One region of the Lactobacillus sp. M0403 genome, then DNA from elsewhere that is predicted to be linked to it. Evidence: riboswitches for the same ligand, from Rfam matches in the RefSeq annotation. Region 1 holds a riboswitch; each other region holds the start of a gene.
The links. Region 1 has a riboswitch for thiamine pyrophosphate ahead of H3T48_RS07540 (ATP-binding cassette domain-containing protein). Riboswitches for the same ligand answer to the same signal wherever they lie in the genome.
Positions count from the first base shown of each region.

Region 2: it holds a riboswitch for thiamine pyrophosphate, as region 1 does, so the genes downstream of both, H3T48_RS06590 (ECF transporter S component) here and H3T48_RS07540 (ATP-binding cassette domain-containing protein) in region 1, are expected to answer to the same signal.
Region 3: it holds a riboswitch for thiamine pyrophosphate, as region 1 does, so the genes downstream of both, thiM (hydroxyethylthiazole kinase) here and H3T48_RS07540 (ATP-binding cassette domain-containing protein) in region 1, are expected to answer to the same signal.

Region 1 is NZ_JACFQV010000006.1:35,007-45,526, forward strand. It holds gene H3T48_RS07540 (ATP-binding cassette domain-containing protein) at 1-1,008, opposite strand, end outside; TPP riboswitch at 1,056-1,147, opposite strand; gene H3T48_RS07545 (AraC family transcriptional regulator) at 1,313-2,251, shown strand; gene htpX (zinc metalloprotease HtpX) at 2,304-3,197, opposite strand; gene H3T48_RS07555 (LemA family protein) at 3,209-3,778, opposite strand; gene H3T48_RS07560 (SLC13 family permease) at 3,891-4,991, opposite strand; gene H3T48_RS07565 (iron-sulfur cluster biosynthesis family protein) at 5,183-5,545, shown strand; gene H3T48_RS07570 (hypothetical protein) at 5,736-5,876, shown strand; gene H3T48_RS07575 (HNH endonuclease signature motif containing protein) at 5,987-6,913, shown strand; gene H3T48_RS07580 (BspA family leucine-rich repeat surface protein) at 6,955-8,895, shown strand; gene H3T48_RS07585 (SLAP domain-containing protein) at 8,965-10,488, opposite strand.
Region 2 is NZ_JACFQV010000004.1:182,143-192,662, forward strand. It holds gene H3T48_RS06530 (PTS sugar transporter subunit IIB) at 1-125, opposite strand, end outside; gene H3T48_RS06535 (hypothetical protein) at 253-489, opposite strand; gene H3T48_RS06540 (SIS domain-containing protein) at 717-1,721, opposite strand; gene H3T48_RS06545 (PTS system mannose/fructose/sorbose family transporter subunit IID) at 1,743-2,579, opposite strand; gene H3T48_RS06550 (PTS sugar transporter subunit IIC) at 2,569-3,354, opposite strand; gene H3T48_RS06555 (PTS sugar transporter subunit IIB) at 3,368-3,841, opposite strand; gene H3T48_RS06560 (PTS sugar transporter subunit IIA) at 3,863-4,288, opposite strand; gene H3T48_RS06565 (GntR family transcriptional regulator) at 4,410-5,138, opposite strand; gene H3T48_RS06570 (hypothetical protein) at 5,141-5,611, opposite strand; gene udk (uridine kinase) at 5,891-6,532, shown strand; gene H3T48_RS06580 (cupin domain-containing protein) at 6,581-7,087, opposite strand; gene H3T48_RS06585 (tyrosine-protein phosphatase) at 7,112-7,858, opposite strand; gene H3T48_RS06590 (ECF transporter S component) at 7,986-8,564, opposite strand; TPP riboswitch at 8,610-8,701, opposite strand; gene H3T48_RS06595 (M42 family metallopeptidase) at 8,764-9,846, opposite strand; gene hpt (hypoxanthine phosphoribosyltransferase) at 10,090-10,520, shown strand, end outside.
Region 3 is NZ_JACFQV010000001.1:384,179-394,698, reverse strand. It holds gene thiD (bifunctional hydroxymethylpyrimidine kinase/phosphomethylpyrimidine kinase) at 1-564, opposite strand, end outside; gene thiM (hydroxyethylthiazole kinase) at 576-1,364, opposite strand; TPP riboswitch at 1,447-1,546, opposite strand; gene tenA (thiaminase II) at 1,681-2,343, shown strand; gene H3T48_RS01680 (alpha-L-fucosidase) at 2,449-3,678, opposite strand; gene H3T48_RS01675 (PTS lactose/cellobiose transporter subunit IIA) at 3,741-4,079, opposite strand; gene H3T48_RS01670 (DUF871 domain-containing protein) at 4,090-5,184, opposite strand; gene H3T48_RS01665 (PTS sugar transporter subunit IIC) at 5,184-6,446, opposite strand; gene H3T48_RS01660 (PTS sugar transporter subunit IIB) at 6,446-6,754, opposite strand; gene H3T48_RS01655 (LacI family DNA-binding transcriptional regulator) at 6,906-7,880, opposite strand; gene H3T48_RS01650 (type 1 glutamine amidotransferase) at 7,993-8,661, opposite strand; gene thiD (bifunctional hydroxymethylpyrimidine kinase/phosphomethylpyrimidine kinase) at 8,730-9,542, opposite strand; gene glpK (glycerol kinase GlpK) at 9,690-10,520, shown strand, end outside.

The sequences.
Region 1 (10,520 bases):
CTTCAGACTGAGCTTGATTTCGTCTTCAACCGAAACGGCAATAAATTGGTCAGTTGCGGTTTGAAAAATTTGCCCAACTTCCAGTAAGTATTTTCTTGTCGTCTGGTTACGGATTTCCCGCTTGTCGTAGGTAATACTTCCTCTGTACGGGAGCATTTTAGTCAGAACATTAAATAATGAAGTCTTGCCAACACCGTTGGCACCGGTAATTAGTGTTGTTTTGCCAGCAATGATGTTTAGATGGTCTTGCTTTAACAGAATACGATTTTGTTCAACTTGAGCATTAGTTAAAACAAAACATGGAGTTTCATTTTCAGGAAGGGCAAAAGTATAAGTGTGTTCCTGTTGACTATCATGCAATAGTTCATTTTTACTTGCTTCATCTAGCAGCGTGACATTATCACGTTTAAATTGAAACAAGTAGTCACAAATGTTTTCATAGCCAGTCAAAACATGGTCAGTTAAAATAATCGTTTTTCCTTTATCCCTTAAATGCGCCAATTTAGTAATTAAAAATTGACGTGCTTCAGGATCGCAGCTAGCAAACGGCTCATCAAGTAAAAACAAATCAACATCCATTGCGACTAAGACAGCTAGTGCAACTCGTTGTTGCTCACCACCCGATAGTGTCGTTATTTTCTGATCCAGTAACTGTTCAATTTGCGTAAACTTGGTTGCATCGTTAAGTCGCTCTAGATATTGATCACTACTTAGTTGTAAATTTTCGAGAGCGAAAATTATTTCTTCTCGTGGAGTTGCCATAGTAAACTGCTCACCGGCATTTTGAAACATCATCGCGGAACGTAATCCATCTAGTTCAACTGTTCCACTAACTTTACCAGCATATTTAGGATAAAGGCCGGCTAAAATTTTTAACAAAGTGGACTTACCACAGCCAGTAGGCCCAATGAGTAGCGAAAATTTGCTAGTTGGAATTTCGAGTGTAATGTTATTAAGTATTTTCTGTTGCTCGTCGTATGAAAATGAGAGCTGGTTTGTTCTGATCAATTTTTCTTACCAAGATAAATAAAAAGCCATTGAACAATGATGTTCAACGGCGCAAAATAATTAGTTTCCCTTCGCTGGCATTGTCCAAAGCAGGTTCAATGGGTATATTCTCAGCCTAACGGCACCCCTTTAGTATATTCATGATTATTATACAAAAAGAACCTAGTACTTGTCTAGATTGCATCAAGAAGTGAAAAAAGCATACGGGTTTTTGTTAAAAATGATAGCTCAAGTCCAACTTAGGGTTAAAAATTACGATATAATAAAATTATGAAAAAAAGATACTAATAGGCGGGTGATAACTATGGCAACGGTGAAACAGGAACAGTATTTAACAAGTGTAATTGATGCAACTACTTCTGATTCCAATGAAATAAGATTGAGTCCAGGCAGTAATGACTTTGACTTGTTTACAATTAACCTCGAAAATCATAACGGCGGGGTCCATCGTTATCAAACAACAGGACTAACGATTCTTTATGAAGCTGTTGGGACTACAAAAACCAAAATTAACGGTCAGGCGTTCACGATTTCTGCTGGTAATATTATTCTTTTGCAAAAAAAGAGTGAATATGAAGTGGAAAAGCAGGGCAAAAAAGATTTACTAGTTAAAATAGAACTTAGTCAAAGGCTGTCCGAACAATTTACTTTAAAAAAGAAACAGTACTTTAGTGAACAAGAAAAAGCTGTAATTGATCACATCAGTAAGCTAATGACAACAAACAGACTATTAAATTTAAACTGTTCAGCAATGTCGAGCTCTGCACAAATAATGAAAAAGATTATCGATGAATATCTTAATCAGAATCTTTTTGTTGAAAACATGGTGCTTGCCGAGCTTAGTATCTTATTTGTAGCAGCACTTAGAAACAAGGACTTTGAAAAGGCGCCGACTGCTGCACCTAAATTTGCACAAACAGCCTTGGAACAATACATTGATGAGAACTTTGCCGATGTTACTTTGAATGAAGCGGCCAAGCATTTTGGGTTGAATCCGAATTACTTTTCGACCTTGGTTAAGCAGAAGACTGGTAAAAGTTTTGTCGAGCACGTTGACGAGAGACGAATGCAGGAAGCGCGCAATTTACTTGCCCGTCCCGACATTTCAGTCAAGGAAATTATTACTAGAGTGGGTTATAATGGGAAATCATTCTTTTATAAAAAGTTCGGTGAGTACTATCATGAAACGCCTGTTCAAATGCGGGCTGAACTGTTTAGACAGGCCAATATTAATCTGAAATAAAATGAGCAAAAAATGCACCCCTATTAAGGGATGCATTTTTTAATAACTAAAATTACATTTTTTCTAACCGCTCAATTCGGTCCTTTGTAGGTGGATGACTATCAAATAAATGTGTAGTACCCCTTTTATGAAGTGGGTTTTCGATGTACATTCCTGCGCTACTTGGATCTGCTTGTTTCATTGGATCGGAACCATCAATTTTTTCCAAAGCAGATATTAATCCTTGCGGATTACGTGTTAATTCGACTGAGGAAGCATCTGCTAAGTATTCGCGATTACGCGATAATGCCATTTGCGCAAGACTAGCACAAAGTGGTCCCAAAATAAGAACAAAGACAATCGCAACAATTTTAAAAACCATTACAATAGCGTTGTTACTATCATTGTCACTATCACGATCATCATCAATCCACCAGATATAGCGGCTGGCAATACCAGATAAATATGAAATAACACCTACTAAAACAGCGGCAATGGTTGAAACTAAAATATCATAGTTTCTAATGTGAGAGATTTCGTGTCCTAAAACGCCTTCGAGTTCTTCACGATTCATCATGTCGAGGAGTCCTTGTGTAACTGCCACCGCTGAATGCTCAGGGTCCCGCCCTGTTGCAAAGGCATTTGGACTAGCATCATTAATGATGAAAACACGCGGCATCGGAACTTTACCAACAAGAGCCATGTCTTGAACAACATGCCATAACTCGGGATTGTCGGCTTCATGAACTTCTTGGGCATGATTCAAGCTCATTACTAAGTTAGCTGGATTGGGCAAAACTATTAGTAAATAGATTGCACAAGCAACAAGGGCAATAATCAGCCCCAAGATTGGATTGTCCGCAAAAAGATAGCCGAATCCAACGCCAGCAAGAGCTAAAATGAGCGTAAACACCACCATGATGCCAGCTGTTTTTCGTTTATTACGAGCAATTTGTTGAAATAACATGAGATTAGTATCTAAAATTTAACCTTAGGAACTTCTTTTTCAGCTTCGGCTGTCTGCAAGTAATCAACCTTTTTGAAGCCGTGGATTCCAGCAACAATATTTGAAGGGAAGGTTAATAGCTTTTGATCGTAAAGAGCAGCAGATGAGTTGTAAAGCTGTCTTGAATAAGCAATTTTGTTTTCAGTGTTAGTTAATTCTTCTTGCAATTTAGCAAAGTTTTGGTTTGCTTTTAAGTCAGGATAGTTTTCTGATAAAGCAAAAATAGTTTTTAAGCTATCTGAAAGCTGATTCGATACCTTTAAAGTTTCAGCGTGATCATCACTAGGAATGTTAGTTAATTGATTACGCAGTTGAACTACCTTTTCTAGTGTCTCACTTTCATGCTTAGCATAACCTTTGGTGGTTTCAACTAAGTTAGGAATTAAGTCGTTACGACGCTTTAGCTGAACATCAATTTGACTCCAAGCTTCGTCAGTATATACTTTGGCTTTTTGCAAGCCATTGTAGATAGCGATATAAATTGCCAATATTAATACGACAATAATTACTGCTATCCAAATTGTTAAGGTAAGATTAGACATTGTTTTTCCTCCTAGAATAATATTAGTTAATTATAACTGATAACTGTGCACTTGAATATAAAAAAAGGCTTTACACAGCGTTTACTGGTAAAACCTAATAAATAATTAACTTTTAAACTAGGAGCAGTACCCAGCCAATTAAAGTCAAAATAAGCAAACCGGCGAACTGCATCACAATCCATTTTTTGAAAAATTCACCGCGTGAAACTGAGGCATTTTGTGTAAAGGTCTTGAGTACTAGCATGTTAGCCATTGAGCCAATTGGTGAGCCAAAGCCACCGATATTAGAGCCTAGAAACAGTGCCTTGGCGTGAGTGGTGAACTTACCGACTAAGATAGTTGCAGGTACGTTACTGATGACTTGGCTTGAGAGGATGGAAGTAAAGTAGGTAGAAGTTTCAGAATTCACCGTTGCGTGAATTAAACTAACGACGATTGGAATCTGTTGGATATCACTAATGAAAATAAAAAAGCAGGTAAAAGTTAGTAATAGTGCGTAATCCACTTTTAGTAAAATTTTGGGATTAATTAGTAGAGCCAAGATAATCGCAACAATCATTGGAATTACTACATTGATAACTTTAAAGACACCCAAAAAGAACAGAGCGAAAACTGCGGTAGTGATAACAGTTGGTCGTACACTAATATCAATTTGTTTAATATCTTGAACTGGAATCTTGGTGCGCGGAATAAAGTGAAAGATAATGAATGCGATCACCAAAGCAGAAAGTAGTAATGGCAATGACCACGAGAAAAACTCAAGCGCATTAACAGAGTACTTGCTGACAAGAAAAATGTTGTGTGGATTACCCCATGGCGTAAACGCGGCGCCGATATTTGCGCCCATGCCAATTAACGTAACCGGCAAAATTTGTGGTAAATCGCATCTTTTGGCAATATTTAAATATAGTGGAATCAAGGTAAGAGCAGTTATGTCATTACCTAAGAACATTCCAGAGATGATTGCTAATAAGGTGAACAAGATATTCAATTTCTGCATGTTATCAGCAATACTAGTCAATTTATAGGCTAAAACATCAAGAACATGCAAGTAAGCATAGATTTGAATGATAGTTAGCATTGCAGCTACAGAAAAAATCGTATGTAAATTAATGTCTTCGAGACGTGGTCTAGCGAAAAAAAGGCTTATCAGTGTCACCACTGCAGTAATTTGCAAAATGCGGTCACTAAAAACTTTTTTTAAGACGGTCATAAAATGTCCCCTTTCACACATTACAATCATCCAAAGTCAATAAGTCTATTTTGAGCTTTTTTTTCTGTGTTCGCAATATATATTTTTGGCTAGCAAAAAGGCTGCAAGATTAATAAACATAATTTTTGACTTCACAACTTACTATACCCTATACTTAGGGAAACAGACAAAGATTAGGGGGTAATTTTATTATGAGTAATTCAGAAACTGTTAAAGTAAATATCAAACCTGAAGCTGCAGATAAGATTAAGGGCCAAGTTAAAGATGGCCAGGTAGTTTTGTTATCACTGAATGATGGTTCTAATAAATATTCTGACGTTGGTGGTACATGCACCGTTGGTTCAAGTTTCCAATTTGTGATTTTGGATCAAAAAGACCCTGACTTTACAATTGAAGTTGAGAACAATGCAGGCCTTGATTTATATACTAGTCCTGCTGAAATGCAATACTTAGGTAACGACTTAGTTGTTGATGAAAAGAATGCAGCAATGAGTCTTGCAGACGATGGCGGCGTGATTGACGGTGCTGTCACAGTTAATGAATATAATAAATAGAAATAGTAACAACTAATACGCTAAAACTTTTTAATTAAATGCAAAAAGACAGTCTAATTTAGATTGTCTTTTTGTTTTTGTGAAAAAATAAATGGTAATAAGTTACTTTTAAAGAAGCATCCTTGCCTGCTTGAGCCTTACGTGGTAAACTAAATGAGATTTTCGAAAATCTGAAAGGAAGTATAGTACTATGCGTAAAGGTGAAAATTACAACACTGGTTGTGAACCAAACCAAAGACCTAAGAACAAGAAAAACGGTAAGAAGCGTGTTGCTCACGTAGCAGCAGTTGTTGCTTTCTTGAACAAGGCCAAAGCAGACGAAAACAAATAGTCTGAAATAAAAACGATAAAGGCGGATCAATTGTGATCCGCTTTTTTTCTTACCATAATTTGGGGTAAAATTGACTTAAGAAGCATTTAGCCAAAAGGAGCAGTGGTAAAGTGAAATTTCAATGCAGTGCATGCGGATTGCGCATCAATTCAAGACACTTTAAACAAGCGGGGTTAATGAATCCACAATTGACCAGCATTTGTGATATCTGTATTCAAAGTGGAAAAGAACCAGCGGACTTTGCCAATATGGCGGTTGCAATCTTTGCCCAAGGACTGCTCTATACTTTTATTGGCAAAAATGAAACAACGAAAGATGATGAAGAGGCCGCTTTTTTGGTCACCAAAAAAGATCAGCGAAAACGTTATGAGGCCTTTATCCAAGATTACGATGGAAATGAGTTGGCCCAACAGCAGCTTAAACGAACCGAGTTTAATCAAGCAATAATTGACAGTGAAACAGGAAAAAGCGACTTTCTTCCCAAGCTTGAATTAACCTTTGCCGAAAACCTTGAAAAAATGGGCTTGAGTGTTGATTTTAAACTTAATGAAGTCGACTATATTGATCGTGAGCGTATTCGGGCCAAGTACCATTACCGCTGCCAATACTGTGGCCGAAGGGGACGCAGTGTTGATCATAAGGATCCCGTTTCACTTTCACACAATAATGACCTCGATAATTTGATTTTATCTTGTCAGGAATGCAATCGAATTAAGTCTAATATGCCTTATGAATTGTTTGTTAAGCTGAACAGCCAGATTCCCCAAGTCAACCAGAAGCTGGTAAAGTATGAAAATGCATTGGCAACACTTAAAGGAGAGTTTGAACAAAAAAGACGTGAATTAGCGGCAAAAATGCATCTTAAGGGTGTGGTCAATGATCCAGAACTAAATCAGATGCGTAAGCAAAATAAAAAGTTACAGGATGCAATTGATAGCCTGGATAGTGACTATAACGAGTTGCGTTCTTTACGTGAACAGCACTTTATGACGGGCTGGAAATTAGCCCAGGAAGAGGAAAAAGACGATATCATTTGATTTTAAAGGACTAAAATAAGTTGTAAGAGGAGGAATAAAATATGAAATTTCAAAAAGTAAGACGAACTAATCTACCAAAAATAGGCATTGGTGTAGCTTTGACACTCTTAGGAGTGACGAGTGGAAGCGGCCTTACCTCGCATGTTTTTGCGGCCGCTACTGTACCTGCTGCAAATGATAAAACCGATAGCACACAACTGGCTAACACAAATACTGCTAATACTCAGCTGGGCTTTTGGACAGGTACAGATGGAGATTGCACGTGGAAATATGATGTTCTTACTAATACATTGACTATTAGTGGTGCTAAAGGTGCACAGCTTTCCAGCACACCTTTTACTAAAGAGCTCAGTTTGGCGGGAAATATTAAACACATCTCTTTTGAAAATCCGGTACAGCTGGCACCTGATTCAAAAGAAAAATTTGCTCAATTAAGTTCACTACAAGATATCAAAGGCCTAGACAAAGTTGATACTAGTAAAGTAACTAATATGTCAAAGCTCTTTTTAAGCGATTCGAACTTAACGGATCTTGATGTCAGTCACTTTGACACTAGCCAGGTAACTGATATGAGCCAAATGTTTTTTGGTCTAGGAGCGCCCGAACTAGATGTCAGTCACTTTGATACCAAAAATGTAGTGAACATGAATAGCATGTTTGAATCCGCAAAGGCCAACCAGTTGGATTTGAAGAATTTCAATACATCCAAAGTAACCGATATGGGAAATATGTTTAACAATACTGTTGTTAATCAATTGGACTTAGACCACTTTGATACCAGTAACGTAACTAACATGGCCAAAATGTTTGCGGATGCTAAAGTTACACAACTTAATCTTAAAAACTTTAACACGCAGAAAGTGACAGATATGAGTGGGATGTTTGCAAATGACAGCCTAACTGATTTAGACTTGAGTAATTTTGATACTCACAATGTTACTAAAATGAACGGCATGTTTGAGAAGCTTAAAAAAGTAACCAGTCTTGATTTAAGCCATTTCGACACCCAAAATGTAACAACAATGGCGTATATGTTTGCTGACTCATCTGATTTAGTAAAGGTAAATACCACTGGCTGGGATACACGTAACTTAACAGACACTCAGTATATGTTTAAAAATATGAATAGCCTAACAGATTTCGACTTGGGCAATTTGAATACCGGTAAGGTTGAGGATATGACAGGCATGTTTTCCGGCTTTAACCATCTTGATCAACTGGACTTAAGTAAATTGGACACCCGCAATGTCATTTATATGGTTGGTATGTTTGAAAAAGTTGCAAACGTTAAGAAAATTGATGTTAGTCACTTTGATGTTCGCAAAGTTACGCGTACTTTCAATATGTTCAGAAATTGTACAGCTTTATCGGAAATAAACTTGAAGGGATGGAACCCCAAGAGTTTGACGGATATGGGAAACATGTTTAGAAACGATAAAAATTTAGTTAATGTCGATTTGGGCAAGCTGAACACTAAAAATCTTTACAGCACGATTGACCTATTCAGAAATGATACCAAATTGGAAACTGTAGACTTACGCGGCTGGAAAACGAGTAAAGTTGTTGAAACTGCTAGAATGTTTATGGATTGTCCTAATCTAACATACGTTAACTTACGTGGATGGAAAATGTCCAAGCTAGATGATTCAACGCAAATGTTCTATCATGATAAAAAGCTGACTGGCGTTGATCTTAGTCATTTTAATATTCATAACAGTCAAATATTACTACAAGCTGGCAATCCTGAAGGTTTTGCAGTCAAGTTAGGACACTACAAGTTGCGCAAGAGTTCGGGAGTGGGTAAAGGCTTTAAGCATATTCAAGCTGTTGGCAAAGGAACAATTAGAAACCCTAAGGGCAAAAAGTATACTGCAAAGCAGCTACAAAAACTTTATAGTCATTCTGCCAAGAAGAGTCCTAAAGAAACCTATGTCATGTATAATGGCAAAAAACCGCAACTGCCAAAATTATTTCATTTTTAATTTTTAGCAAAATAAAAGGATTAGCTCATTTCTGAACTAATCCTTTTTAGTTTGTCTTTCTAGCAAACTTTAACTAAAATCTTCGAAGTATAAAGTTTTTATCTGTGTTTTAGTGGTTTCTAATAGCCAAAGTGCTTCGTCTACCTGTGCCAATGTTGCTTTAGTTGACCTTAAAACAACAGCTGCGTTGACTAAAGCATAGTCATAACCAAGTGCAAGCCCAGCATGGCGGCTACTGCCAGTATCATTTTGCTGCTCAGAATCAAAGGCTTTCTGTAGTTGTGCTTTATCGTTGTCAGTTGCTATTTTTTGTTTCTGTTCAGCTTCTAATGGAGTATTTAAAGGCGAAAGTTTTATACCGTCATAAAAGTTTACATCGCTTGCTTTGACGAAACTGTTAACGGAAATTATTTTTTCAGTCGTAGATAAACTATTCTCATTGGTCTTTTCATCATCTGTAGGACTGCTTAATTGCGTTCCGTCATTATTGTTGAGGTCTTTTCTGTTAAAGCTGCGGCTTAGAAGGTGGTAATACAATTCAGCTTTGTTTTCAGCCTTATTCCAAATATAGAATAAGCCATCAACATTGAAAGCAGACAGCTCTGCAGTATTAAAACTAACCCCAATAGGATTGCCTGTGACATCATACAGCTTAACATTTGTAGAAGTTTTTGCTTTGACGAAACTACAGACTTGAGCAAGGTAATCGGAAGTAGGTAAGTAGTTTCTCAAACTGATATAATTTTCATATATGTATTCGTTAGGATGATCATGCAGGCGGAAAATATAGCCTTCAAAATCTTCGGCCCAAGGCCTAACAGCTAAATCAACTTTTATTTTCTGGCCCTTTTTTAAAATACGTTTTGTTTTCTGATTTTTGATAGTTTGAGTTGCTGTCGTTTCTAAGACGGTGGCTGTTGTGACACCATTATAAATCAGGGGGTAACCATCAAGACTTGTCACATTATTGGCTTTGATATAATGGTTTTGTCCGATTGCATAATAATTTTTGCCCTTAATTTTAGTAAGTGGAAGATAGAAATAATGCTCATTGTCATCTGATTTATAATACTTACTATAATAGTATTTTGGCTTTGATTTGGCCTCTTTAACTGCGCCTTGATACTTAACAATGGCTCGTTTAGGTAAAGTATAACCGCTCTTATTACCGGCTTTAGTGTATACGGCTGATTTTTGATTTAAAACCAATTTGCCTTTTTTGCTATTTTTACCGTTGACTTCTTTGATATCAGCCATACTAATGTAGCAATCACTACCAATATTATAGAATTTTTGACCATTAATTATTTTGGTGTCGTAGTATTGCATAACATCTGCATTAAATCTTGGAATATACTTATAGCCATTGACATCATCGTCAGCATAAGGCAGATATTTGTTCTTATTTTTAATTTTATGCCCATATTTATTATAGAGATGGGCATCGTAGATTAACGTGATTTTCCCCTTTGCGGCCACTTTACTGCTTTTAGCAGCGGCAACTATTTGCGTTTGGCTAAAATTAGTTAGAAATGGAGTGGTAACTAAAATCAAAGCAGTCATAGCCAATTCAATCTTTTTTGTTAGTTTCATGATTTATCTCCTTATTAATCCTTTCTATTAAA
Region 2 (10,520 bases), on a different contig from region 1:
GAAGCTGGGCAAGCAAAAATATTTGCATCAATTCCTTGATCTTTAGCAGCTTGTTGCATCTTGGTTACTAGCAATGATGTACTCATTCCTGCACTACAATTCAGCATAATAGTTTGTTCTGCCATAATAATTTTTTCCTCCTAAAATGTATCCGTAATTTAATTACATTATAACACTTTTAGGTTAGCGCTTACTATCAAAAAGATAATATTTAATCCTATTTTCGTCTTTAATAAAAAATTGGTTTACTACTTAAAAAGTAGTTACAACAACGAAAATTCCCACAACTAATAAAATCAGCCCGAAGAATAACGAAAAGGCCATCGAAGCTGGGGCGAAGCCATTGCTAGTCCCATTTTTAATTACACCCTTGCTATATCTTAAGCTGAAAAGCAATTCAACTACACCTAAGATAATTAAAACAATTCCAACTAAGCGACCAGTAACATTGCCCTTTAATAAGGTTGCCAAACTAGAAGTTAAAAGCATGATTCTGTCCTCCTCAATTAAGTAAGTATCTTTATCTTTAGTAAAAGATTAGTAATTGAAAGTTATTAGACTTGCACTGTCTTTTTCTAAGGAGTGGTACTACATCTATTTATACTTTTATGATAGCACTTCCAGCAAATAATGGCTCATTTTTAGCAAAAAAAAGCCATATCTCGGTCAAGTACCGAAATATGGCTTTTGAATCATTTTTTTAATAAGATTATGGTTTAATACTCAAGCAAACGGTAGTAGCGTCTTGTTTTAGCAGATTTGCCTGTTTTAATTGAATACATGTTGAAAAGCGTGTCAAAGTAATGGTTTAAAGCATAAGCTTCAATGAACACCTGTAAGTCACTATCAAATTTATCTAGTTTAAAAACCTTCATATCAATGATCAAAGGATTTTTAGCAAATTGTTTAACAAAGTTTACTACACGCATGTCTTCTTGGCGATTCGAATTACTGTTAACAACAACACTAACACTTTGATTATTATCAATAATTTCAAAAGGTCCATGGAAAAACTCACCAGAGTTAATTGCTTGTGCTTTAATGTGCTGAATTTCTTCCATTAAGTAATTTGCAAAGCAGCAAACTTCTCCCCAAACATTTCCTGAACCAACCCACATTTGCATCTGATCAATATCAGTATTATTGACGTGATCTAAGGCAGCAGGAACAAGTGCTTCTATCCCTTCAGCTACATTTTGTGCCATTTCTTTAAGCTGCTGTTTTTGGCTTTCATTTGTTTTATTATCTGTCTCTTGTGCAAAGTGAATTAAAAACCAACCTAATTCAATTAAATTTGCATCCGTATCAAACGATTTAATACGCTCATCAATAAGACCTTCTTTTTCTAAGGTACTGTTTTCGTCTCCGATAAAACTAATAATCGTTGACTTAGGAAAATCTTTTCTGATTTTTTCAATTGCTTCAACCAACTCTGTCGTTTCACCGGTTTTTGTACCAGCTAAAATTAAACTATCATTGGTTATATCATCATGATATAGGTCACATAATTCTTCAGGTGTAGTGACAACAAAAGGAATAGACAATTTTTTAAACATTAACGGACGTAAGTTAACAAACTTGGTATATGAACCTCCACATCCAGTAAAGAAAATATTTTTGATATCCTTTTTTCTTAATTTTGCTAGAACTTCATCAACGTGATCAAGTTCCTTCACGGCAGAATTATAATTAGTTAAAAACTCATTTTTATCGAAATACATTTATTTTTTCCTTTCAATCCATTAAGGCTTTAAGAAACCACAGAATGTGCCCAAAATACTAATAGCTAAGATTGCTAGCAAAATCCACATCATCTTGACATGCTTTTTCTTTAGTAACCAAGCAATGAAAAAGGTAATTGCTAAAGGCATTAAATCGGGCATAATTGAGTTAAGCAATGACTGAATTGTTTCGGGATTTTTACCACCACTAAGTTGAACAGGGATATTAATAACAACCATTGAAGCCACCATAGCGCCAATAACAGTATTTCCCAAAATATTAATGGCATACGTAATTGAATTCATCAAGCCAGATGCCATCTTGTCTACAAATGTTGTTCCTAACTTGTAACCCCACATTGTGCCATAATATCTAACTAATAAATTTGGAATGTTATAAATTAGAATGAACAAGATTGGTCCCAAAATGCTTCCTTTTTGAGCAAGAGAAACACCGATACCACTCGCAATAATTCTTAGACTACCCCAGAAAATTGAATCACCAATCCCTGAAAGAGGGCCCATTAATCCAGTTTTCATTGTGTTAATTGAACTAGGATCAAATTCTGGATCATTGGCATTTTTTTCTTCCATTGAGGCCAATACACCAGCAATAAATGGTGATGTGGCTGAAGTACAGTTAAAAAATTCAAGATGCCGCTTAATTGCCTGTTTTCTATCTTCTTTTTTGTCGTAAAGCTTATTAATAATTCCCGTCATAGTATAGGCAAAACCCATACTCATCATTCGTTCATAATTAAATGATGCTTCCATTGGCATGCTACGCCAAAAAATTCCTTTTAAGTCTTTTTTGGTGAGTTTCTTTTCCTGAGTATTCTCTTTAATATTAGAAGTCATCTTCTTGCACCTCCGTAGCGCTATTTGAGTTTCCACCATTACTGTTATGAATTTCTTCAGTAATCAGATACATGATGCCCGCAAAGATAGCTCCAATAATTGATGCTGCAATCATGTCTAGCTTCAAATATGCCGCACAAACAAATCCAATAAAGAAAAATGGTGCAACTTTTTTCGAGAAAGTCATGTTAATTAACATTGCAAAACCAACGGCTGGCAAAATTTGCGTAGCAACAGTTATACCGTCAATCAAAAACTTCGGAATCAATTTAACGAATGCACCAACTAAGTTGCTACCAAGAGCAAACGAAATAGTCGTTACTAGTGCCATCATAATGACTCTCGTGAATGATGCCCAAATATGCATATTTCCTGCTTTAGTCACTTCACCTTGGTCCGCATAATCATCTGCTTTATGTGCCATTGCAGGGAAGATAACAACATAAAGCAAATTTTTAATTAATAACCCTAGGGTTGCAATTGGTAAAACCAATGTAAGAGCCACACTGACTCCATAACCATTTTTTAATGCTAAAGCTGTTGCCAAAATTCCTCCGATTATTTCATCAGGAGGGACGGTAGCTCCAACACCCATTAAACCTAGAAAGGCTAATTCAAGTGTTGCTCCAATAATTAATCCTTGTTGGACGTTTCCAAAAATCAAGCCAATAAATAAACAAGTAACAATTGGTCGTCCAATAAAAGATGAACCAAGAAAATCTTGCATATTAGCAATTAAGGAAACAAGAAAGATACCAATAATTTGTAAAACCATTTTTTTCTTCCTCCTAATTAATCAGTGAAGAAAATTCTGTATCAGGATCGCCTGGCGCCTGTTTTACAAGAACCTTTACTCCATCATTTTCAAGTTCAGTAAGTTGTTCAATGTCCTTCTTTGTTACATAAACTGACTTTGCAATGTTAGTTGAACCCTCTTTTTCACTCGATAATCCTAAGTCAATTAATTTTATTTCAGGAACAAGTTTAGCCAAACGGTACGCGTCATTGATGGTTTCAACCACGATAAAAACACGATATTTATCAGTTACGCCACTTGCGATTGCTTTAGCAGAATCCTCTATTGTTTTAAATATCAACTTAGCATTCTCTGGTTTAGCCAATTGAAATGTCTTTTTACGAAAACTATCTCCTGCAACCTCATCATTTGCAATTAAAACTGCATTAGCCGATAGGTTATTGGTCCATGCGAAAGCAACCTGTCCGTGTAATAACCGATAATCAATCCTCGTCATCGCAATCATAATTTATAATCCCCTTTCAAATTAAAAATCTTCTTCTTCATTTTGATCTTTTAATTCAACTAGCTGTAATCCTTCTCTACCTGTTTCAACTAAAGAAGCTAACTTAGCTTTAATTTCTTCCAAATCGTCATCTGGATAAGCAATTGAATAATTAAGCAGTTCTAATACAAAAGGCAAATTCATACCAGAAACAAGAAACCAATTTGGTTTTTCAGCAACAAATTTGGTAAGCTCATTATTAACAGAACCACCCACAACATCAGTAACAAAAACAATTTTTTGATTTGAAATCTCATCAGTTGTTTCTTTCAATTGGTCGCAAAAGTTAACACTATCATCTAAATATGCAGTTATGTAGTGCAGGTTTTTTGACTTTCCCATAATAAGTGAAGCAGTATCATACATTCCACGAGCTAAAGTGGAATGGCTTGCTAATACTATTTCCATGCGACTTTCCTCCCTTCTTTTCTTCATAACTTTAATTTAGTACTTAATATTATTTTAGGCAATAGAAAAAGGAACCGCTTTCTAAAGTAGTTCCTTTTTTGCAACCAATTTTAAGACCAATTTATCTTTTTACTTTTATTTTATAGCTAATAAAATCGGGGTTATACCATGACTTTGTGTATTCAACCATCTCTTTTTTATCTGAAAAACCGCGATACTCCAAGAATAATAAATAGGCGTATTTAGATTTATCTAACTTAATTGTATCCTCTACAAACTGATTGTCACTAATTGGCCGAGCTTCAATTCTAGTCTCAAATTTTGTCGGTTTATGATTCTTAAAGTCCATATAATCGTATAAAGACATATTACTAAAATCATATCGGTGTGCATCTTCAAACAAACTAAAAGGAATATACGATTTCTGAACGGCCACAACAGTATTGTCTACTATGCGTGTTCTAATTAGTTCATAAAAGTCGCTATATTTATCATCAAAAATAATAGCTAAATCTTTATTATCATAGATTAATTTAAACGACTCTACTCTATTGACCACTTCTTGGCGATTAATTTTAACAAGCTGTGTAAATGAATTCGGGGAATCATCTCCTATTTCAAATGAGTTATTTACATTCTCATTCACTAGATACGTTCCATCTCCCCTTCTTTTTTCTAAAATATTATCTTCAACTAATGAATTAATTGCATTTTTTATAGTTGAACGTGTGTAGCCTAATTTCTGGGCAAAAACTCGTTCATTCCAAATTTTAGAGTTTGGTTTAAACTCGCCGCTGGCAATTATGTCCAATATTTTTTTCTTGGCTTCTTGATATAAAAATGAACTCATAGCTACCCCTTTTGCAAACAAAAAACATCAGGTAACATCGCATCTTCCTCATACCTAATTATGTCATTATTCGCATTAACAAAAAGAGCCTTTCGTAAGATAACTTGAAACTTTTCTTGCGTTTGATTGCTTAAAAACAATTTTTCTTCGTCATTACTGGGCCAAGTAAGCATAATATCATTATAAATTTCTGTACTTTTTTGTATTTTGTCTGTTTCCTCTTCAATATCATCAATACGTGGATTGCTAATGAACTTTTGTGGGATTATTGAAGTAATTACAGAAACTATTTTTCCATTTTCAATAATTGTAAAAAGTCTTTTCCTCAATGATCCAGTTTCTCCTTTAAAAATGGAATTATAAAATCCAGAAGCCTCGATTGTAGTGTCCGAATATATTTTTACCCTAATATCTTTATCAACTACTTGAAATTCAAATGGTGTTAAATACTTCTTTAAATCAATTATTTTCATTTAGAGGCCCTCCACATTACTTCTCCTGCTGCGCAATAAAAATACTGAATCTTTTATTAGGTTGAAGTTTACCATTATTCATATTTTCTACCAAATACTATTTTATTCTTCCTGAACACAAAAAACGATTAGTTTAATTTATCAAGTCTTTTATTTTTTAGACTTATTAAGTTGTAATAAATTTTAAAAACTCACGTAGAACCTTTCTTTTTCCCCTAAGTATTGGTAATTCAAGGAAAAGTAAAGTAAAATGTTTATTGATAAAAAAGGAGTAGCTCTATGTCTAAACTTGAAAAACCTGTTGTGATTGGAATTACTGGTGGTTCTGGTAGTGGAAAAACAACAATTGCCCATAAAATTGTTGATCAAATGCAAGAAAATGAACATGTCTTGATTATGACGCAAGATTCCTACTACAAAGACAACACAGGCATCCCAATGGATATCAGACAGAACATTAATTATGATCATCCCGATGCCTTTGATGTTCCCCTTCTAGAAGAGCAAATTGGTTGTTTGTTAAAGCATCAACCAATTGAGATGCCTGTTTATGATTTTAAGGAACATACAAGAAGCAAGAAAACAATCCATACGGAACCTGTTGATATTATCATTTTGGAAGGTATTCTTGTATTAGCTAGCAAGGAAATCCGTGACTTAATGGATATTAAAGTATATGTTGATACTGACGACGACATTCGTTTTATTAGGCGTTTAGAGCGCGATATTAAGGAACGTGGTCGTTCAATTGATTCGGTAATTGAACAATACCTTGATACTGTTAAGCCAATGTACCACCAATTTATTGAGCCAACCAAACGCTATGCGGATATTATCATCCCTGAGGGTGGCGAAAATAACGTTGCAATTGACATGCTGACTACCAAGGTCCATTCTGTCTTAAGTCAAAACGCTAAATAATTATCTCAACATAAAAAGACCAAGTTCATTAGAACTTGGTCTTTTTTTTTAGTCAATTGCTAGACGTTCGATTACTTCGGTATATTTTGGATACTGCGTTAACAATTCTTTTCTCTTAAGCATCTCAAAGTCATGATAATCAAAACCTGGTGAAACAACACAGCTAACTAAGCAAAAACTGTCAGGTTTAGTTACTTCAGAAGCAAAAATCGTTTCTTTAGGTACTTTAAATTGCATCACTTCACCCTTGGTAACATCCTTACCTAGTCTAACAGCTTGATACTCTCCTTCGGGTGAAATACAGTGGATGGTGATTGGTTCCCCATCATGGTAATACCACAGTTCATCGTGATTTAAACGGTGAAAATGAGAGCAACTGGTATCATCTAGTAAGAAATAAATTGAAGTGTAGTAATAGCGATCACCTTTACTATCTTCAGCGTAAAACTGCTCGTCACTAGTATAAATTTGGCGAAACCAGCCACCCTCTTGGTGGGGTTCAAGGTTTAAATTCTTGATATAATCTTCGCGATTCATTTTTTCTCTTTTCTTCAAATACTATTTATCACAGGCAAAAAACTAAACTAAGTAAATGTTTTGCATCTGCTCCTTAAAATCAGCTGGCAAGTCAAGACCTTCCACAAAGTAGCGGTCAAAGTCGCCATAGTTCTTTTGGACAGTTTCAAAGTAACGTTCCAAATACTGACGTTCAACCGTTAAGGCAATCGCAACATCTTTGATATTCTTAGGATCCATTTTGTCTTTTAAATAGTCCAAAATTTCTTGATTTGCTTCTTTACGAGCCTCAATTGTTTTCAAGTAATCTTCAAAAATTTGGTCTTCGCTAACATCCAAACTCTTCAAGATTAATGCTGCTGCAACACCAGTCCTGTCTTTCCCAGCAAAACAATGAAATGCAACTGGTACAGGATCATTAATTAGGTCCATCAGAAATTGATGGTAACCTTCACGTGCAGAATTTGATAAGGCTAGCTCTTCGTATGTCTTGAGCATATCAGATTCCACATGACTGTTAGCCGAAACAATTTCATCTACACTTGCCTGATTTGTACCTGAATCTTTTAAAACATCTAAAATCACATAATCAAGACCTGGCCAAACATAGTCTGGGTATTCTTTTCGTTCATCATCACCACGTAAATCAACAAGTCTCTTAAGTTGATAATGATTTTGAACCAAATCTTTTTGCTCGTCGGTTAAATCAAATAACTGACCGCAACGAAAAAGCATCTCCTCTTTAACCTTTTTACCTTCGGCACCAACATAGCCACCTAATGAACGCCAATTTGTGATATTCTCTGCCATAATTCTCCTTATAGTATCTTTGCACTCTACTTACTCATATAAGCATTAATTATAATTTTTCTTCACAATTTAGTCCATGGCTTTTGTAGCATTAAAAAACGCTAATTATTATTAGCGTTTACCTTATTTAGTCAATCTTAGGCTTTAGTGCTCTATCAAATAAGTTGGTAATTAGTTTAATCAATACCCCATCAAAAAGCAGCGCCGATAGCAGCATTGTCACAAACATAATAATTTGCAGTTTAACGCTGAATTTACTCCAGCCATATAAAAAGTATGTTGGTATAAAACTACCTAGCCCTGCAAAAAAGGCACCCGTTAAAACACTTTGCCAAGAAAACTTTTGATATCTTTCTTTTTTAGGGAAAAAGCCAATTTCATTAGTAGCGCCTTGAATTAGTCCAGAAAGGACCGTTGTAGCGCCCCATTGACCACCAATCACCATTTCCACAATTGCAGCCAAAGTTTCACCAACAACGCCAGAGCCTGCTGTAGGTACAAAGTACATTGCAAGGGGTCCTGCAAGTAACCAGAGGCCAGAAAAGACTGCATCAGTCACTGGTGCGTAGCCTGTTGGCAATAACATCATTTTTACCAGGTTAAACGCCCAGTTAAACCCATAGGTGTAAATTACCCCTAAAATAATTCCAATTAACGCAAGTAAAATAATCGATTTGACATTCCACTTTGAAGATCTTGTAAACATAAAAATACTCCTAACAAACTTCACCAGTCATTAGGAGTACATGAAAAATCTATTTCAACACTTCCCTAGCGCAGGTATTATCCCGTTCAGGTTCAGAGGGTATTTCTCAGCTAAATGTGGCACCCCTAGTGACTTTATTTTTTCTATTATAACATAGCCAAGTATGCTTGACTTAAAAGATTAGTAATCAACCTTGAATTTAAAATTGACTAAAACTAGCTAATTTCTCTTTGGTTAAATCACGGATAATAGCAACAGTTAAATCAACTGATGCCTTGAAGTCCTGATATGCACTAAAGCAATATGGTGAGTGCTCATAACGTACAGGAATTCCAATAACAATTGTTGGTGCACCATTTTCGTAGTAAATTGCTGCACCATCTTGTCCACCACCAGTACGAACTGAACGAGTGTAAGGAATATTGTTTTTATCAGCTATATCACAGGCATATTGTTGGAATTTAGGATTAGGTAAAAACGATGTATCCATGTCACGAAGCATTGGCCCACGTTTTAATCCAGTTTGAGATAACCATTCTGGAGTAAAGGTATCATCAGCGGGACATGATTCAAGAACGATTGCCAAGTCAGGCTTAACAGCCTTAGCAGTAACATATGCCCCTCTTAAACCAACCTCTTCTTGACTAGATAAGGCAGCAACTACGTTAAAGTCAACTTGCTCACCATTTAAATTGTCAAGTACATCAGCCATTGCAGCAGCACCAAAACGATCGTCAAAATCTTTACCAAAGAAAAGACCAGTTTTTTCATTGTACTCGCATTTTACATCGACAAAGATTGGGCAGCCTGTATCAATTTGATAATCATTAATCGTTTCTTCACGTGAACTTGAGCCAACATCAATCGACATGTCTGCAACATCGGGAACATTATTACGTTCTTCTTCAGTCATAAAGTGAGGCGGCTTAGTTGCAACAACGCCAGGAACATATTCACCAGCACGATTTAAAATTTTAACCCGCAAAGCTGGAATATTATATTTTACCCAACCACCAAGTGGGACAAACTTAATCATTCCGTTTGGTCGAACAGCCTGAGTGATAAAGCCAACCGAATCTGAGTGTGCATCAAGCTGAATAACTGGACGATCTGGTTGATTCTCCTTTTTTGAAGCATATACGTTCAACATTCCATCCACTTTAACATCGGCAATGTCTTTAACAGTTTCAGTAAATAATTTTACAAACTCTTCTTCAAAGCCAGAAGTTGAATTGGCATCTGAAAAAGCCTTTAGCATTTTGATTTCTTGCTCTTTTTTCATACTTTTAATACCTTTCGCTTGATCTAATTACTTCTTCCATTGTAGCAAAAACTGTTAGCCCATAACCATTAAATTAAAAAGCATTTATAATAATCTTACTATTTTTCATTTAATTTAACTTTTTGTACGTAAAATAGGCAATAAACTGTGAAAAAGTCTAATTTACGGTACTTTTTTATATGAAAAATGATATAATCGGTTTTATCAAGTAATTTTGAGTTTATTTAAGTGAAGGGTAGATAAATGCCGAAAAACGACAATATTGATAATATTATTGATCACAAACTATTTTCTGAAGATGATATTCATCAAATGTGTGTAAGACTAGGTCAACAACTAACTGAAGATTATGCTGGAAAGAATCCATTAATTGTTGGAGCACTTAAAGGTGCAATTTTCTTTTTAACTGATCTGGTTCGTGAAATGGATGTAAAAGAGCAAATCGATTTTATGGATGTTTCAAGTTATGGTGATGGGCTTGAGTCTTCAGGCAAAGTTGAGATTGTTTCTGACTTAGCAACTGATGTAAAAGATCGCGATGTCTTAATTGTTGAAGATATTGTTGATACAGGATTAACTTTAAAATTTATGAAGGACTTACTCAAAAAGCGTGGTGCTAAAAGCGTAAAATGCTGTGTTCTACTAAATAAAGAAGCTAACCGTAAAAATGATAT
Region 3 (10,520 bases), on a different contig from region 1:
TATTTTGCTATTGGAATGGCCACCTTTAATTAAAACATTTTTAACCCCTAAATCACGTAAAACTTGTGCCAGTTTAGGATAGTCTTCCTCATTCTTAGCATGAATTCCGGTTAGAACTTCTGCTTCTGGTAAATTGGGAGTAATTAAATTAGCTAGCGGCAGAAGCTCACTCTTAACAGTTTCAACTGCATCTTCACTTAGAAGGGGTGCCCCACCTTTAGCGACCATTACAGGATCGACCGTAATAGGTCCAAAGTCATATTTTTGTAGGTTAAGTGCTACTTGATGAACATGTGCAGCATCACCGAGCATACCAGTTTTACAAGCTCTAATTTTAAAATCAGAAGCTAAAGAGCTGAATTGTGCATCAATCATATCTAGTGGCATTAAAAATGAGTCTTGTACACCAAGTGTGTTTTGAGCAGTCACTGCCACAACTACAGCAGTACCAAATACATTTTGCATTTGAAATGTTTTAAGATCGGCCATGATTCCAGCACCACCACCTGAATCGGTACCTGCAATAGTTAAAACTTGTGGGAAAGAATTAATTTCTTCTGTCATTAAGAAGCCTCCTAATCAAACTTAGCGACATTTTCAATTTGAGAAATGCTTATTTTAGCTAGATAATCCATGAGATACATACTAAAGGTACCAGGACCAACTTCAGTATGTTCTTGTGCTAATAATTCACCTGTTGCTGAAAAAACAAGAGTTGCTGTTTGAGCAGCTTCAAATGAATCGGGACAAATTGCTGCAAAAGCGGCAACGATACTGGACAGCATATCACCCGATCCTACATGTGCCTGAAATAGTGGAGTGCCATTATAGATGTGAGCTGTTTTTTGCCCATCACTAATGGTGTCTGTTGCACCACTTGCAATAACTACACAGTGAAATTTTTTAGCAGTTTCTTGGGTGATTTGATCGACGTTTTCATCTCCAGTACCTGCATCAATTCCTTTGGCATTCCAATCAAAGCCGCCTAAAGCGGCAATTTCACCAACATTTCCACGAATAATACTGACAGGAAAATTAGCTAATAGATTATTAGCTGTATCTAAGCGATATTCGACTGCCCCTACAGCAACTGGGTCCAAAATGATGGGTTTTTGGTAACGAACAGCTAGCTGCATTAATCTGTTTATTTGTTCAATCTGCAATTTAGTCAAGGTTCCTAAATTAATAGCCAGACTTGAGGCCATTTGGACCATCTCTTCAGCTTCAGCGATTTCTTTACTCATAATTGGTGATGCACCAAGCGCATTTAATCCATTAGCCACATCCTGAACGGTGACAAAATTTGCAGCGTTAAGGACAACTGGGTTGGTTTCACGTAATTTAGTTAAAAGGTCAAGTTTCATTTATGTCTCCTAAAAATGCTTGCCTCGTTTTAAAGCTATGAAAAAAGCTTTGACACGATTTTAGGAGTGTCAAAGCAATTAAAAAGCCTATTTGACACGTTCCTACGCAAGGATTAGCTTACAGGTTCAAAGGGTTCAAAATATAAATTTTATCTCAGCCAAAGGCACCCCTCGTGTTATCGCTTTCAATTATACATGCTTTTAAAAACCAAGACAATAAGTATTTATCTGAATTTGCTGATAAAAAAATACTAGGGTAAACTAAGAGAAATTTAAACACTATATTATTATTTATTAGGTATTAGGGAGAACAAAGATGGTTGAGTTTACGGATCAACTGCATCAATTAGTTAGTGACTTGTGGATTAAAAGTGAAAAGCAGCCATTCATCATCGAATTGCAAAGTGGAGAATTACCACTTGCTAAATTTCGCTTTTATTTGCTCCAGGATCGATACTATTTATCTGAGTTTGCCAAAATTCATCAGTTAATTGCAGAACAAACTACAGATTTAAATATTAAAAACTTTGTGCTGGCAAGCGCAGAGGATCTTCAAGAATCCGAAGTAGAGGTGCGCAAGCAGTTTTTCAAAGAACTTAACATTACAGATGATGAAGTTGATACTACAATAGTTGCGCCAACAGCATATGCGTACGTTAATCATCTCTATCTAACATTACAAAGAGATGGCTTAGAAGCAGCTTTGTGTGCAATTGCACCATGTTATTGGCTTTATCAAGAAATTGGTCATAAAATGGCTAAAGTAGGATCCCCAGTGAAGTATTATCAAGAATGGATTGATACATACGACAGTGACTGGTATGCAGTTAATGTAAAAAAACTGTTAGCATTGATTAACCAGCTCGCAACCAATGTCCCTAAAAAAGAACTTGCTAAAATGAAGGATGCATTTTTAAGAAGCAGCTACTATGAACTAAGATTTTGGCAAATGGCTTATAATCAGGAAGAATGGAAGTAATTGATACTTATCAGTTGTATGATTTTTAATAAGCAAAAATAGCTCCGAAAATAATTCGGAGCTATTTGTTTATGAATGCTTTAGTTAATAAGTTTGAAATTAAAATCAATAATAAATTTTAGCTACACGCTCAACCAAGTTGGTTCCGTACTCAAATCCATTTGCTTCAATTTCTAATGTGTTAGTTTTAGAATTTTGCTTAAATTGGACTTCTTGCTGGTTATCGAGCCAACTTATACGGGTTATTGGGCGCGAAGGGTAATCATTAAAAATAAGTTTGCGATTTTCCTCACCGCCAAGTACAACATTACTGTTACCGATATTGCCTAAATTATCAACAAACAAGTAATCACCTTTGATAAAGTCATCATCATTTGAACATGTTTTATATGTTGGATGTTCAAAATTATTGGTATGATAGATTGCTTCGTGGTTGATGGCCATCCAGGCTCCGACTAGTTCAATCATTGACTGACAGTGAATATTTAGAGAACCATCGAATTCAGGTCCAACATTAATCAATAAATTTGCCCCAACTTTTCTAGTACGGCAAATTTGTTCGATTAAATCGTGAGCGGAAAGGTAGTTAAGGTCATTTTGAGCGTTACCCCAGTGTTTGTTGAGAGTTAGCGATGTTTCAGCGGCTAAATAGCGGTCATTTTGAATATGTGTAATGGACTTAGGATCACCACGTTCAAAGGTTAAAACATCAACATCTCTTCCTTCACTTGTTCCTTGCTTCTCTAAGCCCGTATTGTTAGTAATTATTGCATTAGGCTGTAGTTCCCTTATTTCATCATAAAGTTGCTGTTCTTGCCAATCAGCATTGGGTTTGTCCCAATTTCCGTCAAACCAAAAACCACCAATTTCACCATAGTTAGTACACAAAAGTTTAATTAACTCGCGTAGCTCTGATAAATAACCAGTAAAATCATTATTATATTTATCGTTATTCCAGTCATAGGTAGCATAATAAATAAAAGGAGAAATGTTTTGTCGATGGCATTCATCAGTAAAGATTTTAATTACATCTTTGCTAAAGGGAGTGTGAATGCTATCAAAAGAGTTAATTCCTTTAGTATCAAAGAGATAAAAGCCATCATGATGTTTAGCTGTTAGGACAATGTACTTAAAGCCACTCTTTTTTGCTAGTCTAACTAAATTACGAATATTTTCTTCTGCAGGATTAAATTCATTAAAAGCTGCTTGATATTCTGGGATATTTAAAATGTTTTGTGACCATTCACCCTTAGAGAACTTGGAATAAAGTCCCCAATGAACAAATAAGCCAATACCCATTTTTTCAAAGTTTGCGATTTTATTTTCTATTTTCATTATTTCTACTTTCAACTATTTGTGAATTGTTGAATCAACTAATAGTTTTGTGGGATAAAGTATTAGTTGCTCTGATTCTGTAATTCTTGCTTTAACTTTGCTAATTCTAAGTTAGTTTTGATCAATTCTGTTGCAAAGTCTAAAAAACTTTCAGCGGTAATCATCTGATCCTCAGCATGCATATACAGGGGATCAATTTTGCTATCACCTGTTTTGGCAAAATCTGATAGTGCTTTTAAGTGGCTGTTTTGAGCCTGCTTAAGCTCTTCTTTTGCTGAATCAAGTAATGGTTGTGGGTCTTCATTACCTGAGCGAGAGCGCGACACTGCTTCCATAATTTCAGCTTTTGCTTGACCAGAATGACTGATAATTTCAAAACTAATTTCTTCTAAACCTTCCATAGTTACTCCTTTAGTAATTGTTGAGGTCAATAAATTTAAATTTATCCCATGGCTTAATAAAATCAATGAATTGCAAATCGCTAGGAACAATTTGTGCAACAACATTTTTTAGATGGTCGCTGTTATCCATTTCTTGCTTAACGATATTTAGTTCGCCTTTATACTGATCGAAATCATTGTTACCAATTGTGATCATTCCGGGCTTTAACTGATCTACTGGATTATTAACAGGTAAATCCTGCTTATTATATTTAAGTTTTACAAATGTAGAACGAACGGCATAGCTGTTAATATCTCCACGGTTAAAGTGTAAGTTTTCTAAAACAATTTCTTTTTCAAGAGCAGTTGCAGTTGGAGTAAATTCGACGAAAAATTGTGGAACTTGTGAATCAAGTTTAGCAATTTTTGCTAGTTCATCATCACTAGCGAAGGCGTTACCAATAATCACATCATCAATTAGCTGTGTGTTGATTAAGTACTGTGCTTGCTTTTCAATAGGTAAATTGCGGTGAATTTCTAGCGTAGGCAAGCCTGCATTATATGGATGTGGTCCGATTTCTCCAGCGTTAGAAGATACAAAGGCAGCAGTTCTTATACCCATATCATGGTATTTGCGAGTGGTTTCCAAAAAGTAGTTAGTGTCTAGGCCAGTGTATCGTTGAGGATAAAAATTGTGGCAGCCGATAATTTTTTCTTTGTTTGGACTATAGCTAAAGATATTAGCCAAATTTCCTGTGTCATTACTAATGTTAACTTCAATTGATAAATCTTCAGGGTTATAAGTCATGATTGACTCAGGCATACCATCAAAATTTGAATCTAGACGTACAATATCGGCTCCAAGCTCTTTAAAAAAGGATAAGTCGTTGTAACTAACATTTAAGCTGTCAAATAAGCCTGGGTTAACGTCTAAGCTAACCCACATACCTTTTTCGTGAGCATGAAGCAAAACTTCTTTAAACTTATTTAGAATAGCTTCTTGATCGTCATTAAGCTCTAGTAAACTGGTGAAAAGTCGACTATATCCTAGTTCCGCAGCACGATCGATATAGTTGATACATTCTTTCACGCTACTTTTATTTGGATAAACCGAAATTCCGTACATTATTCTTTTGCTCCTTGCTCTAATTTCAGTTGATTATTATCGAACATCTTGAAGAATGGGTAGTAAATAACTAGAGAAATCAAAATGTTAACAATACATAAAACGATGGCGCGCCAATCAAATCCTGTTGCCATCCAAGCGCCAATTGGTCCAGGCAAAGTCCAAGGTGCAACTGCGGTTGTATAAGCTACAAGATGTAATTTCATTGCTACATAAGTCATAGCTGCCATTGCAGTAGGTGCTAAAACAAACGGAATAGCAAAGTATGGGTTCATAATGATTGGAATACCGAAAATCAGAGGCTCGTTAATGTTGAAAATTGCTGGTACCAAAGTTACAGCACCCATTGTTTTACTAAACTTAGATTTTCCAGCAAAAGCTAGGAGGATTGCGAGTGAAAGGGTAGCACCAGCGCCACCAATCCAAACAAACCATTGGAAAAACTGCTCTGTCATGAAGTGAACTGGAGCTTGACCATGAGCAACTGCAGCAACGTTGGCGTTAAGGTTAGCATACCAGTATGGGTAAAGAATTGGTGTAGCAATAACCATTCCGTGTACGCCAAACAACCAGATGATAGTGATTAAGAACACAGGAATGATTGCTGATAAGAAGTTATCACGGCCAAAGTAGCCAATTGGTGAGAATACCCAGGTTAAAATGGCATTAATATCAAGTTTGAAAATTTCTTTCAAAACAAAAGAAACAACAATAATTAAAATACCAGGAAGTAGGGCACTGAATGATTTACCAACAGCAGCTGGTACACCATCAGGCATTTTGATTACCCAATTGTGTTGAGTAAAAAGTCGAACAACTTCAGTCGAAAAGATTGCACAAAGAATGGCAGTAAAGAGCCCTTGAGCCCCCATATTACCAATTGACATGTAAGTTCCGGGTGCAATACCTGCCTTGGCTTTATCAAGGACAATTGGATTAATTGCTAGGATAAAGAAAGACATTTCGGCCAAAACACTGGTTGAGATTGGGTCAATTTTATAGTACTTGGATAAATGTGATGTAATTGAAAAAACACAGTAAATCGCCATCAAGTTGATGGAATAGTACATTGGCACTGATAGCATTGATGCATATGGTTGAATAAAGTTTTTCCAAGCATCAATTGGTAAGTTCAATAAAATAGTAAAAAACGAGCCAATAATTGATACAGGGATAATTACTGACATACCGTCTCTGATAGCAGTCAAGTATCGATTGTTAGCAACTTGTCCCATTTTTGCAGAAATCGTATCGAAATTCATTATTCGGTCTCCTTTACGATTAACTCATACAATTTGTCCACTTTAGCGGGAGTATACATTGTCATTGGAATCAAAACGAATTTGGCATTCTTTTCTGCTGCTACTTCTTCGAAATCTTTCTTTTTAAAAGACACTTGAGGTGCCAATAAGATTACTTGATAGTCGTTTTCATTCAAATCGTCTTCAACTTTGTCAATACTAGTTTCGTGGACATGCCAGTCTTGTTGATGGCCAGCAGCTTCTTTTGCTAAAGCTGTTGCCAAAATTGATGAACTCATGCCACCGCCACATGCTAATAAGATATTCATTTTTTCCTCCTTAACTTGAATCGATTCAAGTTTTAACAAAATAAAAAATTTAAATCTCATCATTTTTAAAACAATACAGATACTTTAAAAATGAATCATTTCAAATTATAGGTTAATTATAAGCTCATTAATAGTTAAAAGCAAGCGCTTTCTATTTTAAGTGAAGAATATTATTGCAATAGACGGTCTGAAAATCACTGCTATTTGGTTTGGATAAGCGATTAATTAATAGTTTTCCTGCTGTTGTGCCTATTTGATCCACAGGCTGTTCAATTGAACTTATTTCAGGGAAGAAGAGGTCATTAACAAAAAAGTGATCGTATACAAGAAATTCAATTTTAGGATGTAAGTCACTTTCACGATAGGCCTTGATTGCCCCTAGAGACATATAATAATTGATAATAAACAGAGCATCGAGATCTGGATTTTTAGCAATTAGCTCGTTAAAACCATCATAGCCTGATTGAATGGAATAGTCACCGGTCCAAATTGTTGTTTGATCACTTCGAATTTGATGTTCTTTTAAAGCATCTTCATAGCCGCTTTGTCTTTCCCGCGAAATGTAGTTTTTAGCCGATCCGGTGATGATGCCAATTTGGTGATGCCCTTTATTAATTAGGTAGTTAATACCAATTTTTGATGATTCATAGTTATTAACTACAACAACATCTGATTTGAGGTCCCTGATTGGCGCATCGATTGCAACAATTGGAATATGTTCTGCAGCCACTTTTTTCAGCATTTTGGTAGCAAAATCTTGGTGGAAGACAATAATGGCATCAACTGAGTGATCCAATAAAAAGTCCAACTTTTGTTCAAAACGTTTTTTATCATCATGGTAATCGCAAACAATGATGCTGTAGCCAAATTGTTCAACGTAAGCTTCAATTGCTGAAACGATGGACATAGAAAAAAAGTCAGTTAGTTGATTAATTACAATCCCAATTGACATAGTCTTGTTTTTCTTTAAACCACTGGCAATAATATTTTGATGGTAATCCAGTTGTTCCATTGCTTTTTTGATTTTTTCTGCTGTGCTTTTTCTTTGCTGTTTACCGTTTAGGTAATTTGAAACAGAGCCGATAGAGACACCGGCAAGTGTTGCAACGTCTTGTGCTGTTGCCACAACTATCACCTTTTTGCTAAAAATTAATCTAATTATTGTTTTGATTAAAAAGAAATCGTTAAATATTCCCGCTTGAAAACAGAAAAAATTAACGATTACTTTTTCATTATATTTATGCACTAACTCGTTCATCGTGCCAAGATAAAATCATTTTGACAATGGCATTAGCAACATTGAGATTTTTTAAGAGAGGACCGTGTGAATAGGTTCCGATGAAATTGCGGTAGCGTAGTCCTTCAACGTGATCTTGAGGATTATTACCATAACCTTCAATCATTTCGCCCAGGGGATGTAACTTGTCTGAATCGTCAAAATAAGTCTGACCGGAGTGATTTTCAAAGGCTCTAACTTCGCCCCATTCACTCATATAGCGAGTATCGCCAATCATTCGCTTATCTGCTTTAAAAACGGTATGAAACGGTAGAATGTCTAGGCCCTTAATTGTGACACCGGAGTTAGTTTTGTAATAAGTGCCAACAAGCTGATAGCCACCACAAACTCCTAGCATCGGCTTACCGTCATTGATGTATTTAGTTAAAGTTTCCTTGTGTCTTGGCAAGTCCTTAGCAATGACAGTTTGCTCAAAGTCCTGACCACCGCCAAAAAAGACGAAGTCGTAGTCAAAGGCATTAAATTCATCACCTAAAGAGACATTATCAATTTGAGTTGAATAGCCCTGCTTTTTTAACAAGTAGCGAATGATTTTGACATCCCCAGAATCACCGTAGGTATTCATCAAATCTTCGTATAAATATGCAATTTTAATTGTTTTGTTTGCCATAAAAACCACTCCAACTATTACTATCTCGTTAAAGTATATCTTAAAGGAGCAGGAGGGGCAAAAGATAATTACTTCGTATCTTCTTGTGCTGCGAAATGATTAATTGGACCATATTTTGAGCCAACTTCAATTGGATGAGCAATTGCTTCATAAGTAAATTCCTTGGCAATCTTGACGCTATCAAGAATAGAATTGCCTTTAGCCAATTCAGCGGCAATAACGGCGGATAAGGTATCGCCTGTACCGTTAATTCTTTCAGTATTGATGAAAGGCTTGGTGAATTCGTAGAACTTACCATCTTCAGCTAGTAACACGTCAATTACCTCAGACTGGCTAGTATCGTCATGGCGGCCCTTCATTAAAACATTTTTAGCACCCATTGATTGCAGTTTCTTAGCACCTTGACGTACTTCATCTGATGTAGCTAATTCAAGTCCAGTTAACTTTTTCTGTTCATAAAAGTTAGGTGTAATGATATCAGCTAGTGGCATTAAGTCGTCTAAAAAGGCCTGATAAGCATCATCATCTAAGAGGGTATCACCATGTTTGGTCATAATAACGGGATCAAGAACAATTTTACCCATGTCATATTTGCGCAAATTTTCGGCAACACAGCCAATAACTTCTTTGTTGGCCAGCATACCAGTCTTTAATGCATCAATTTTGAAGTCGTCATTTAAGACTTCAAATTGCTTTTGGATAAATGGAATGGGCATAACCTCTTGTGCAAAAATACCAGTAGTATTTCCAGCAACTGCTGCAGTTAGTAATCCCATTCCGTACACTCCACGTGCGTAAAACGAGTGGAGATCGGCAGTCATGCCTGCACTACCATCGCTATCGTTTCCCGCGATGGTTAGAGCAATAATTTCTTTTTTCATTATTATGTATCCTCTTTTTAATCAAAACTTTATGTCCCAAGTATAACGTAAAACAGGTGTAATGTTATAATTATTTCTTGTAAAAAAAGCGGCAAATAGTAGAATTGTAGTAAATCGCTTTCTTCTAGGAAGGAAACACAACACAATATGTTAAAAGAATACATTATGGCAATTGATGAAGGTACAACATCAACTAGAGCAATGATCTTTGATCATGAGGGCCACAAGGTTTCTGCTTCACAAAAGGAATTTTCACAGTATTTTCCGCAACCCGGTTGGGTTGAACATAAGGCCGAAGAAATCTGGCACGCTGTTCAAACTACCATTGCTAATACCATTATAAATTCGGGAATTCGCCCAGAACAAATTAAGGGAATTGGGATTACAAATCAGCGTGAAACGACTGTTATTTGGGATCGAAAAACTGGTAAACCAATTTATAATGCAATTGTTTGGCAGTCAAGACAGACCACAGAATTGGCGGAGAAGCTCAAGGCTGATGGTTATGGTGAAATGATTCATAAGAAAACTGGTTTAATCATTGACCCGTATTTCAGTGCAACTAAGATTCGTTGGATTTTGGATCACGTTGAGGGTGCACAGGAAAAAGCCGAAAAAGGTGATCTTCTATTTGGCACCATTGATAGCTGGTTATTATGGAAGTTAACTGATGGTGAAGCCCACATTACGGATTACACCAATGCATCAAGGACAATGCTTTTTAATATCCACGACTTAAAGTGGGATGATGACATTCTTGAGTTACTCAACATTCCTAAGAAAATGTTGCCAGAAGTTAGATCAAACTCTGAAATTTACGGCTATACTAAGTCTTACCGCTTTTTTGGTGGCGAAGTACCAATTTGTGGTATTGCAGGTGATCAACAAGCAGCACTAGTTGGCCAATTGGCATTTAAGAAAGGCATGGTCAAAAACACTTACGGTACCGGCTCTTTTATCGTTATGAACACTGGTGAA